2 regions of the Xanthobacter luteus genome follow, and region 1 is predicted to be linked to the other one. Evidence: riboswitches for the same ligand, from Rfam matches in the RefSeq annotation. Region 1 holds a riboswitch; the other holds the start of a gene.

The links. Region 1 has a riboswitch for thiamine pyrophosphate ahead of thiC (phosphomethylpyrimidine synthase ThiC). Riboswitches for the same ligand answer to the same signal wherever they lie in the genome.
Region 2: another riboswitch for thiamine pyrophosphate. It lies ahead of thiO (glycine oxidase ThiO); the one in region 1 lies ahead of thiC (phosphomethylpyrimidine synthase ThiC).

The regions. Positions count from the first base shown of each region.
Region 1 covers NZ_JBDZDO010000001.1:569,944-574,041, forward strand. Annotated here, with positions in the region: gene ABLE88_RS02815 (cupin domain-containing protein) at 1-1, shown strand, start outside; gene thiC (phosphomethylpyrimidine synthase ThiC) at 74-1,942, opposite strand; TPP riboswitch at 2,026-2,160, opposite strand; gene ABLE88_RS02825 (thymidylate synthase) at 2,340-3,134, shown strand; gene ABLE88_RS02830 (tellurite resistance TerB family protein) at 3,277-4,098, shown strand, end outside.
Region 2 covers NZ_JBDZDO010000009.1:38,963-43,060, reverse strand. Annotated here, with positions in the region: gene thiS (sulfur carrier protein ThiS) at 15-224, opposite strand; gene thiO (glycine oxidase ThiO) at 230-1,435, opposite strand; TPP riboswitch at 1,424-1,523, opposite strand; gene ABLE88_RS22330 (glutathione S-transferase family protein) at 1,660-2,271, shown strand; gene ABLE88_RS22325 (NUDIX domain-containing protein) at 2,288-2,749, shown strand; gene sppA (signal peptide peptidase SppA) at 2,949-3,920, shown strand; gene ihfB (integration host factor subunit beta) at 4,040-4,098, shown strand, end outside.

The DNA of each region.
Region 1 (4,098 bases):
GGGCACGGGCCGCAAAGCGTGCCCAGGGGCGGCCCCGGGCACGGGCGCGCGGCCCGTGCTCGGGGCTTCGCGCTCATTCCGCCGCGGGCGGCGGGGCGACCTCCGGCGCGGGGGCATAGATCTTCCCGCCGCCGTCGCGGAACTTCTGCGCCATCTGCGCCATGCCGGAGGCGGCGAGGTTGTCGGCCTCGGCGCGGGCGATGTCGCCGGCTTCCACCTTCAGCTCCTGCGAGATCTTCATGGAGCAGAATTTCGGCCCGCACATGGAGCAGAAGTGCGCCACCTTCGCGCCTTCGGCCGGCAGGGTCTCGTCGTGGAACCGCTCGGCCGTCTCCGGGTCCAGCGAGAGCGCGAACTGGTCGCGCCAGCGGAACGAGAAGCGCGCCCGCGAGAGCGCATCGTCGCGGATGCGCGCCGCCGGGTGGCCCTTGGCGAGGTCGGCGGCGTGGGCGGCGATCTTGTAGGAGATCACGCCGGTCTTCACGTCGTCCCGGTCCGGCAGGCCGAGATGCTCCTTCGGCGTCACGTAGCAGAGCATCGCCGTGCCGAACCAGCCGATCATCGCCGCGCCGATGGCCGAGGAGATGTGGTCGTAGCCGGGGGAGATGTCGGTCACCAGCGGGCCGAGGGTGTAGAACGGCGCCTCGTGGCAGACCTTGAGCTGCTTTTCCACGTTCTCGCGGATGAGGTGCAGCGGCACGTGGCCGGGGCCCTCGATCATCACCTGGCAATCATGCTTCCAGGCGATCTCGGTGAGCTCGCCCAAAGTCTCCAGCTCGGCGAACTGGGCGGCGTCGTTGGCGTCCGCGATGGAGCCGGGACGAAGACCGTCGCCGAGCGAGAAGGAGACGTCATACTGGGCGAGAATGGCGCAAAGCTCCTCGAAATTCTCGTAGAGGAAGCTCTCCTTGTGGTGCGCGAGGCACCATTTGGCCATGATCGACCCGCCGCGCGAGACGATGCCCGTCACCCGGTTCGCGGTGAGGGGAACATAAGGCAGCCGCACGCCGGCATGGACCGTCACATAGTCCACGCCCTGCTCGCACTGCTCGATCACGGTGTCGCGGAAGATCTCCCAGGTGAGTTCCTCGGCGACGCCGCCCACCTTCTCCAGCGCCTGGTAGATCGGCACCGTGCCGATGGGGACGGGCGAATTGCGCATGATCCATTCGCGGATGGTGTGGATGTTCTTGCCGGTGGAGAGGTCCATCACCGTGTCGGCGCCCCAGCGGATCGCCCAGACCAGCTTGTCCACTTCTTCGGCGACGCCGGACGTGACTGCGGAATTGCCGATATTGGCGTTGATCTTGACCAGGAAGTTCCGGCCGATCGCCATCGGCTCGGTCTCGGGATGGTTGATGTTGGCGGGGATGATGGCCCGCCCCCGCGCCACTTCCTGGCGCACGAATTCGGGGGTGATGTCCTCGGGGATCGCCGCCCCGAGGCCCATGGCCCGGTGGTTGGGATGGGCGCCGCCATTGGCGCGGGCGAGGTTCTCGCGCGCCGCCACATATTCCATCTCGGCGGTGATGATGCCGGCGCGCGCATAGGCCATCTGGGTGGGGCGCTTGCCCGGCTTGGCGCGCAAGGGCCTGCGGCCGGTGAGGTCGAACTGCGGCAGGGACGAGGACTGGCCGTCCTTGAGGCCATTGTCCTCGGGCTTCACCTGCCGGCCGGCCACCTCTTCCACGTCGCCGCGCTCGCGGATCCAGGCCGCGCGCAATTGGGGCAGGCCGCGGGTAAGGTCGATCACCGCACTGGGGTCGGTATAGGGGCCGGAGGTGTCGTAGACCTTCAGCGGCCTCTCGCTCGGGTCCGAGAGCGCGATCTCGCGCATCGCCACCCGCACGTCCGGGCGGGCCGCGCCGACGAAGACCTTGCGGGAGGCCGCGAGCGGGCCGGTGGTGACCTTCAGGGACGAGGTCGAGCTTTCGTCGAGCATGCGGATCTCCTTCAAGCTTGCGCTTCCAGCGAGATCCGGGATTCGAGCTTCAGGAGACGGCGCGCGGCGGAACGAGACGTCCGCAGCCACGGGGTTCCGATCCCTTCGCCGGTATGACCCGGATCAGGTTCGAAGGGTCAGCGCGGTGTCCCCCGGCCATGACGGCCGTCGGACGTTGCGAAATCTCAGCCCCTTCCGGGGCCCCCCTTGGAACGGATCGAGTGTGAGGTATACCAAAGGCCAATGTCAACGCTGCGGCGCACAAAGCCGGCTCACGGCTCGGGGAGCGCCGGATGAAATCGCGGGAATATCGCGCGCCGGCGAGCCGGCACGGATGGCCCCTTGCGCCGCCGGCGCCTAGACTTATCTCCCCGACAGCGATTCCCGGGCCAGACGCGTGCGCCAATACCATCAGCTTCTCCGGCACATCCTCGATGAGGGCGTGCGCAAGGACGACCGCACCGGAACCGGCACGCTCTCGGTGTTCGGCCACCAGTCGCGCTTCGACCTGTCCGAGGGCTTCCCCCTCGTGACCACCAAGAAGCTGCACCTGAAATCCATCGTCCACGAACTGCTGTGGTTCCTCGCCGGCGACACCAATGTCCGCTACCTGAAGGAGAACGGCGTCTCCATCTGGGACGAGTGGGCGGACGCGTCCGGCGCGCTCGGTCCGGTCTACGGGCACCAATGGCGCTCCTGGCCGGACGGCGCCGGCGGGGTGATCGACCAGATCGCGCAGGTGGTCGCCGACATCCGCCGCAACCCCGATTCCCGCCGCCTGGTGGTCACCGCCTGGAACCCGGCGGACGTGCCGAAAATGGCGCTGCCGCCCTGCCACTGCCTGTTCCAATTCGCGGTCCTGGACGGCAAGCTCTCGTGCCAGCTCTACCAGCGCTCGGCGGACGTGTTCCTGGGGGTGCCGTTCAACATCGCCTCCTATGCGCTGCTGACCCACATGGTGGCGCAGGTCACCGGGCTGAAGCCGGGCGACTTCATCCACACGCTGGGCGACGCGCACCTCTACCTCAACCATCTCGACCAGGCGCGCGAGCAGCTCGCGCGGGCGCCGCGCGCGCTGCCCCGGCTGCAGCTGAACCCGCAGGTGAACGACATCTTCGCCTTCCGCTTCGCCGACATCGCGTTCGAAGGCTACGACCCCCATCCCCACATCAAGGCCGCGGTGGCGGTGTAGCGCCGCGGGGCGGTGGACATTCGGCGCACGCGCGGAACGTGCTATGTGAGCCGGGACTTGCCGCCCGGGTGCCGCCGCATGGCTGTCATCGCGCCGTGCAAGCTTGCGAGGGTTTTCGCTGGACATATCAAGGGAGGGTGGCATGGCAACGGATGCGGGAAGCCTGTTGGGGCAGCTCTTGGGCGCCGCGCTCGGCGGCGGCAGCGTGCGCGGGGCGGGGGCGGGTCCGGCGGCCGGCGCGGGCGGCAGCCCGCTTGAACAGATCCTCCAGAGCGTGCTCGCCGGCGGGGGCCAGCAAGGCGGGCAAGCCGGCGGGGCCGGCGGCCTGCCGGGCGGGCTCGGCGACATTCTCGGCCAGGTGCTCGGCGGCGCGGCCGGTGGCCAGGGCCGGGCCGGACAGGCCGGCGGCCTGCCCGGCGGGCTCGGCGACATCCTCGGCCAGGTGCTCGGCGGTGGCGCCCAGGGCGGTGCCGGCGGCGCCAAGGGCGGCGCCGGCAGCCTCAACGACATTCTCGGCCAGATGCTCGGCGGCGCAGCCGCGGGCGGCGCGACCGGCCGTGCCGGCGGCAGCCTGGGCGACCTCGCGCAGGACGCCCTCGGCGGCCCGTCCACCTCTCCGGCGCCCGCGCCGATGCAGGTGCCGACGCCTGCGCCTGCGCCCACCGGCGCGCCGTCCGCCGGCGGCACCCAGGCGAGCGGCGGCGCCGACCTCGTAAAGTATGGCGGCCTCGCCGTCATCGGCATGCTGGCCTTCAACGCCTTCCGCAAATGGCAGGCGCAGTCCGCCGGCGGCGCGCGGCTGATGGCCGACGACGCCCAGGGCTTCAGCCCGGCGCAGGCGCCCGGCGGGCCGGAGGCGTTCTCCCAGGTGCTGGTGGCCGCCATGGCCGCCGCCGCCCAGGCGGACGGTTCGCTGGACCCGGACGAACTCAACCGCATCGCGCAGGGCGTCACCCGCATGGGC
Region 2 (4,098 bases), on a different contig from region 1:
AAGGGGCGCGGGGATCAGCCCCCCTGCTTCGCCTCGATGATCTCCACCTGGTCGCCCGCCGCGAGCGGGGTCTCGCCCCAGGCGCGGCGCGGCACCACGGCGCCGTTGAGCGCCACGGCGATGCCCTTGCGGCCGTCCTCCACCCCTTTGGCGCGCAGCAGCTCCGCCACCGTGGCCGCCGGGTGCTCTTCCGGCGTGCCGTTCACCGTCAAGGCGCGTGCCATCGCCGTCACTCCGCCGCCGCGCGGGGCGCAAAGCGCGACGCCGCGAACGGCGCCGCCACCGGGTCCATGCGGCCTTCGAGGATCTGGGAGACGATCACGTCCGTGGTCACCGGCAGCAGCAGGATGCCGTTGCGGTGGTGGCCGGTGGCGTAGACCAGGCCCTCCACTTCGCTCGGCCCGAGGATGGGCGCGTCGTCGCGGCTGCCGGGGCGGAAGCCGACCCATTGCTCGATCACGGCGAGCTCCTCCAGGCCCGGCAGCGCGCGCCAGGCATTGGTGAGCAGCGCCAGCAGGCCGCCGGCGGTCAGCGCCGTGTCGAAGCCCTTCTCCTCGGTGGTGGCGCCGATGATGAGGCGCCCGTCGCGCCGCGGCACCAGATAGGCGCCCGGCGCCCACAGCACGTGGGACAGAAGCGGCGCGGCGGGGTCCATCTGCAGCGCCATCATCTGCCCCTTGATGGGGCGCACCGGCAGCGGCGCCGCGGGGGCGATGTCGACGCCGCGGCTCCAGGCGCCCGCCGCGAGCACCGTCACGTCCGCCGCATGGCGCGTGCCGGCGGCGACGACGCCGGTGACGCGCCCGGCCTGGGTCTCGACGCGGGAGATCGGGGTGCCCTCATGGATCCGCGCGCCGGCGCCGAGCGCCGCAATCCTCAGCGCCGCCGCGACCTTGCGGTTGTCCACCTGGTGGTCCTCGGGGGTGAGGATGGCGCCCGCCACCTTGGCGGCGAGATAGGGCTCGCGCCGGCGCGCCTCGGCTCCGCCGAGCCATTCCACCGGCAGGCCGAGCGCGGTCTGGAGCGCGTGCAGATGCCGCAGCCGCGACAGGTCGTCCGCGGTCAGCGCGACGGTGAGCGTGCCCTCGGTGCGCAGGTCGACGCCGGTGCCGGCCGCCTGCTCCAGGTCCGCGGCGAAGCGCGGCCACAGCGCCTGGCTCGCGCGGTTGAGCTGCAGCAGCACATCCTCGCCCGGCTCGGCCTCGGCGCAGGCGGCAAGCATGCCGGCGGCGGCATGGCTCGCGCCCTGGCCGGTCTCGCCGGCGTCGAACAGATCCACCGGGCAGCCGGCGGCGGCGAGCCGCCAGGCGATGGCAAGGCCGATCACCCCGCCGCCGACGACGGCGACCCGCGGGCGCGACCCGCCGCGACCCGCGGCGTCACGGGACTCGGAAGCAACAGAAGACGAATCAAAGGTCGACAAGCTCGCGCTCATCGGCATCTCCCTACGCTGGCATGATCCAGACAGGTTCGATGGGTATGATCTCAGCCGCGCAAGATGCACGGCACCCCAGGCCGTCCGCGTATTATCCATGCCTCGGCCCGGATCGCAAGGCCCTGAGCCGGCAATTGCAGCCGTAGCCGGCCGGCCATGGCGCCTGGACACCCCTTTGTGTTCCCATTATGTTCCGCATCGCATGCCGATCAGGAGGACCGCCGATGAAGCTTTATTGGGCGCCCCATACCCGGGCTTTCCGCGCGCTGTGGATGCTGGAGGAAGCCGGCATCGCCTATGAGCGCGAACTGGTGGACCTGCGCAACGGCGGGCAGGACAGGCCGGAATTCCGCGCCATCAATCCCATGGGCAAGGTTCCCGCGCTGACCGACGGGGCGGCCCGCCTCGCCGAGAGCGCGGCGATCTGCGCCTATGTGGCCGAGCGGGCGCCCGAGGCGGGCCTCGCCCCGCCGCTGGGCGATCCCGCGCGCGGGCGCTATCTGCAGTATCTGTTCTTCTCGTCCGGCTGCATGGAGCCCGCCTTCGTGCAGAAGATGATGGGCATGTCGCTGCCCAAGTCGAGTGCCGGCTGGGGCAGCTTCGACCTCGTGATGGAGGTGGTGGACGCGGCGCTGAAGCCGGGCCCCTATCTCTTGGGCGAGGCGTTTTCCGCCGCCGACGTGATGCTGGGCTCGGACGTGTGGTACGGCATCGGCCTGCTCAAGGTGATCACGCCGACCCCCGCCATGACCGCCTATGTGGAGCGCCTCACCGCGCGCCCCGCTTTCCAGCGCGCCAAGCAGATCGAGGCGGCGGCGCTGGCGGCGGCAGGCTGAGGCGCCGGCGCGCCGGATGGTCTATGGTGGCGGCATGCTCGGGCTCATTCCCCTGATCCGCCGCGTGCGCCACGGCATGACCCTTGGCGTGCGCGTCATGGCCGAGGACGACGCCGGGCGCCTGCTCCTGGTGCGGCACTCGTATCTGCCCGGCTGGCATTTTCCCGGCGGCGGCGTCGATTTCGGCGAGACCGCCGCCGAGGCCGCGCGCCGCGAACTGAAGGAGGAGGCCAACGTCGACACCGAGGCGCCGCTCGCCATGGCGGGGGTGTTCTTCAATCCCCGCGTCGGCGGGCGCGACCATGTGGTGCTGTTCAGCGCCGGACGCCTCGTCATCGGGCCGCGGCCGGCGCGCAATCTCGAGATCGTCGCCGCCGAGTTCTTCGCGCCCGATGCGCTGCCCGAGGACGTCTCTCCCGCCACCCTGCGGCGCCTCGCCGAGCGCCAGGGCCGGGCGCCGGTCGCCGACCTGTGGTGAGGGCTGGGCGGCCTGCCGGCTTGCGCGCGGCCCGGCGCGGCGCCGAAGCGGGCGGCGCCGACGGGTGCGGCGATTGGAGCCGCGGCGCATCTGCTTGCCAAGCCGGGGCGCGCCCGCTTAAGTCCGCACCGCCCGGGCGCCAGCGCCGGGGCGGGGACCCACGCCCTGGTCCCGAAGGTGCCCGCCGGGAGTTTTCGCCATGTCCCTCGACGCCGATCAGATCGTCGAACGCCGCCGCCTCAGGCGCAAAGTCACCTTCTGGCGCACGCTGGGGGTGCTCGCCGCCGTCGCGGCGATCGCGGTGGCGGTCTCCGTCGTGGCGGGCCGCACCGTCACCGCCTCCTCGCCCCACGTGGCGCGGGTGGTGATCGGCGGCGTGATCCGCAACGACCGCGAGCGGGTGGAGATGCTGGACGACATCGCCGACTCGCGCGCCGAGGCGGTGATCCTGTCCATCGACAGCCCCGGCGGCACGGTCACCGGTGCCGAGCAGCTCTACGACGCGCTCCAGCGGCTCGCCAAGAAGAAGCCCGTGGTCGCGGTGGTGGAGGGGCTCGCGGCGTCCGGCGGCTACATCGCCGCCATCGGCGCCGACCACATCATCGCCCGGCGCAACGCGCTGGTGGGCTCGGTGGGCGTGATCTACCAGTTTCCCAACGTCTACGAGCTGCTGAAGACGGTCGGCATCTCGGTGGAGGACATCAAGTCCTCGCCGCTGAAGGCCGCGCCGAACGGCTACAGCCCCACCTCGCCCGAGGCGCGCGCCGCCATCGACGCTTTGGTGGTGGACACCTATGGCTGGTTCAAGGACCTCGTCGGCACGCGCCGCAAGCTCACCGAGGCCCAGCTCTCAACCGTCGCCGACGGGCGCGTCTTCACCGGCCATCAGGGGCTCGGCCTGCAGCTGGTGGACGAGCTCGGCGACGAGACCACGGCGCGCGAGTGGCTGGCGCGGGAGAAGGGCGTCTCCAAGGATCTCAAGGTGCGCACCTGGCGCACCAAGCAGGTGGGCGACGAGTTCGGCTGGCTCTCCGCCGCGGTCGCGCACCTCGCCACCTCGCTCGGCCTGCCGCAGCTCGCTGCGATCCTGTCGCAGGCTACGGGCAGCGCTCTGGAGCGCGCTCAGCTTGACGGCCTATTGGCCCTCTGGCACCCTCAAATCAACAGGTGAGCGGTGCTAGACAACCGTCGCAGGACCGGCCCGCGCCTTCGCCCCGCCCCGCTTCGGGCGGGAGCCGGTCATCGGGATCGGCGGCGCTCTGGATCGATCCTGGGGGAGACGAGGCCGTCATGATCAAGTCCGAACTGGTTCAGAAGATCGCCGAAGCCAACCCCCATCTCTATCAGCG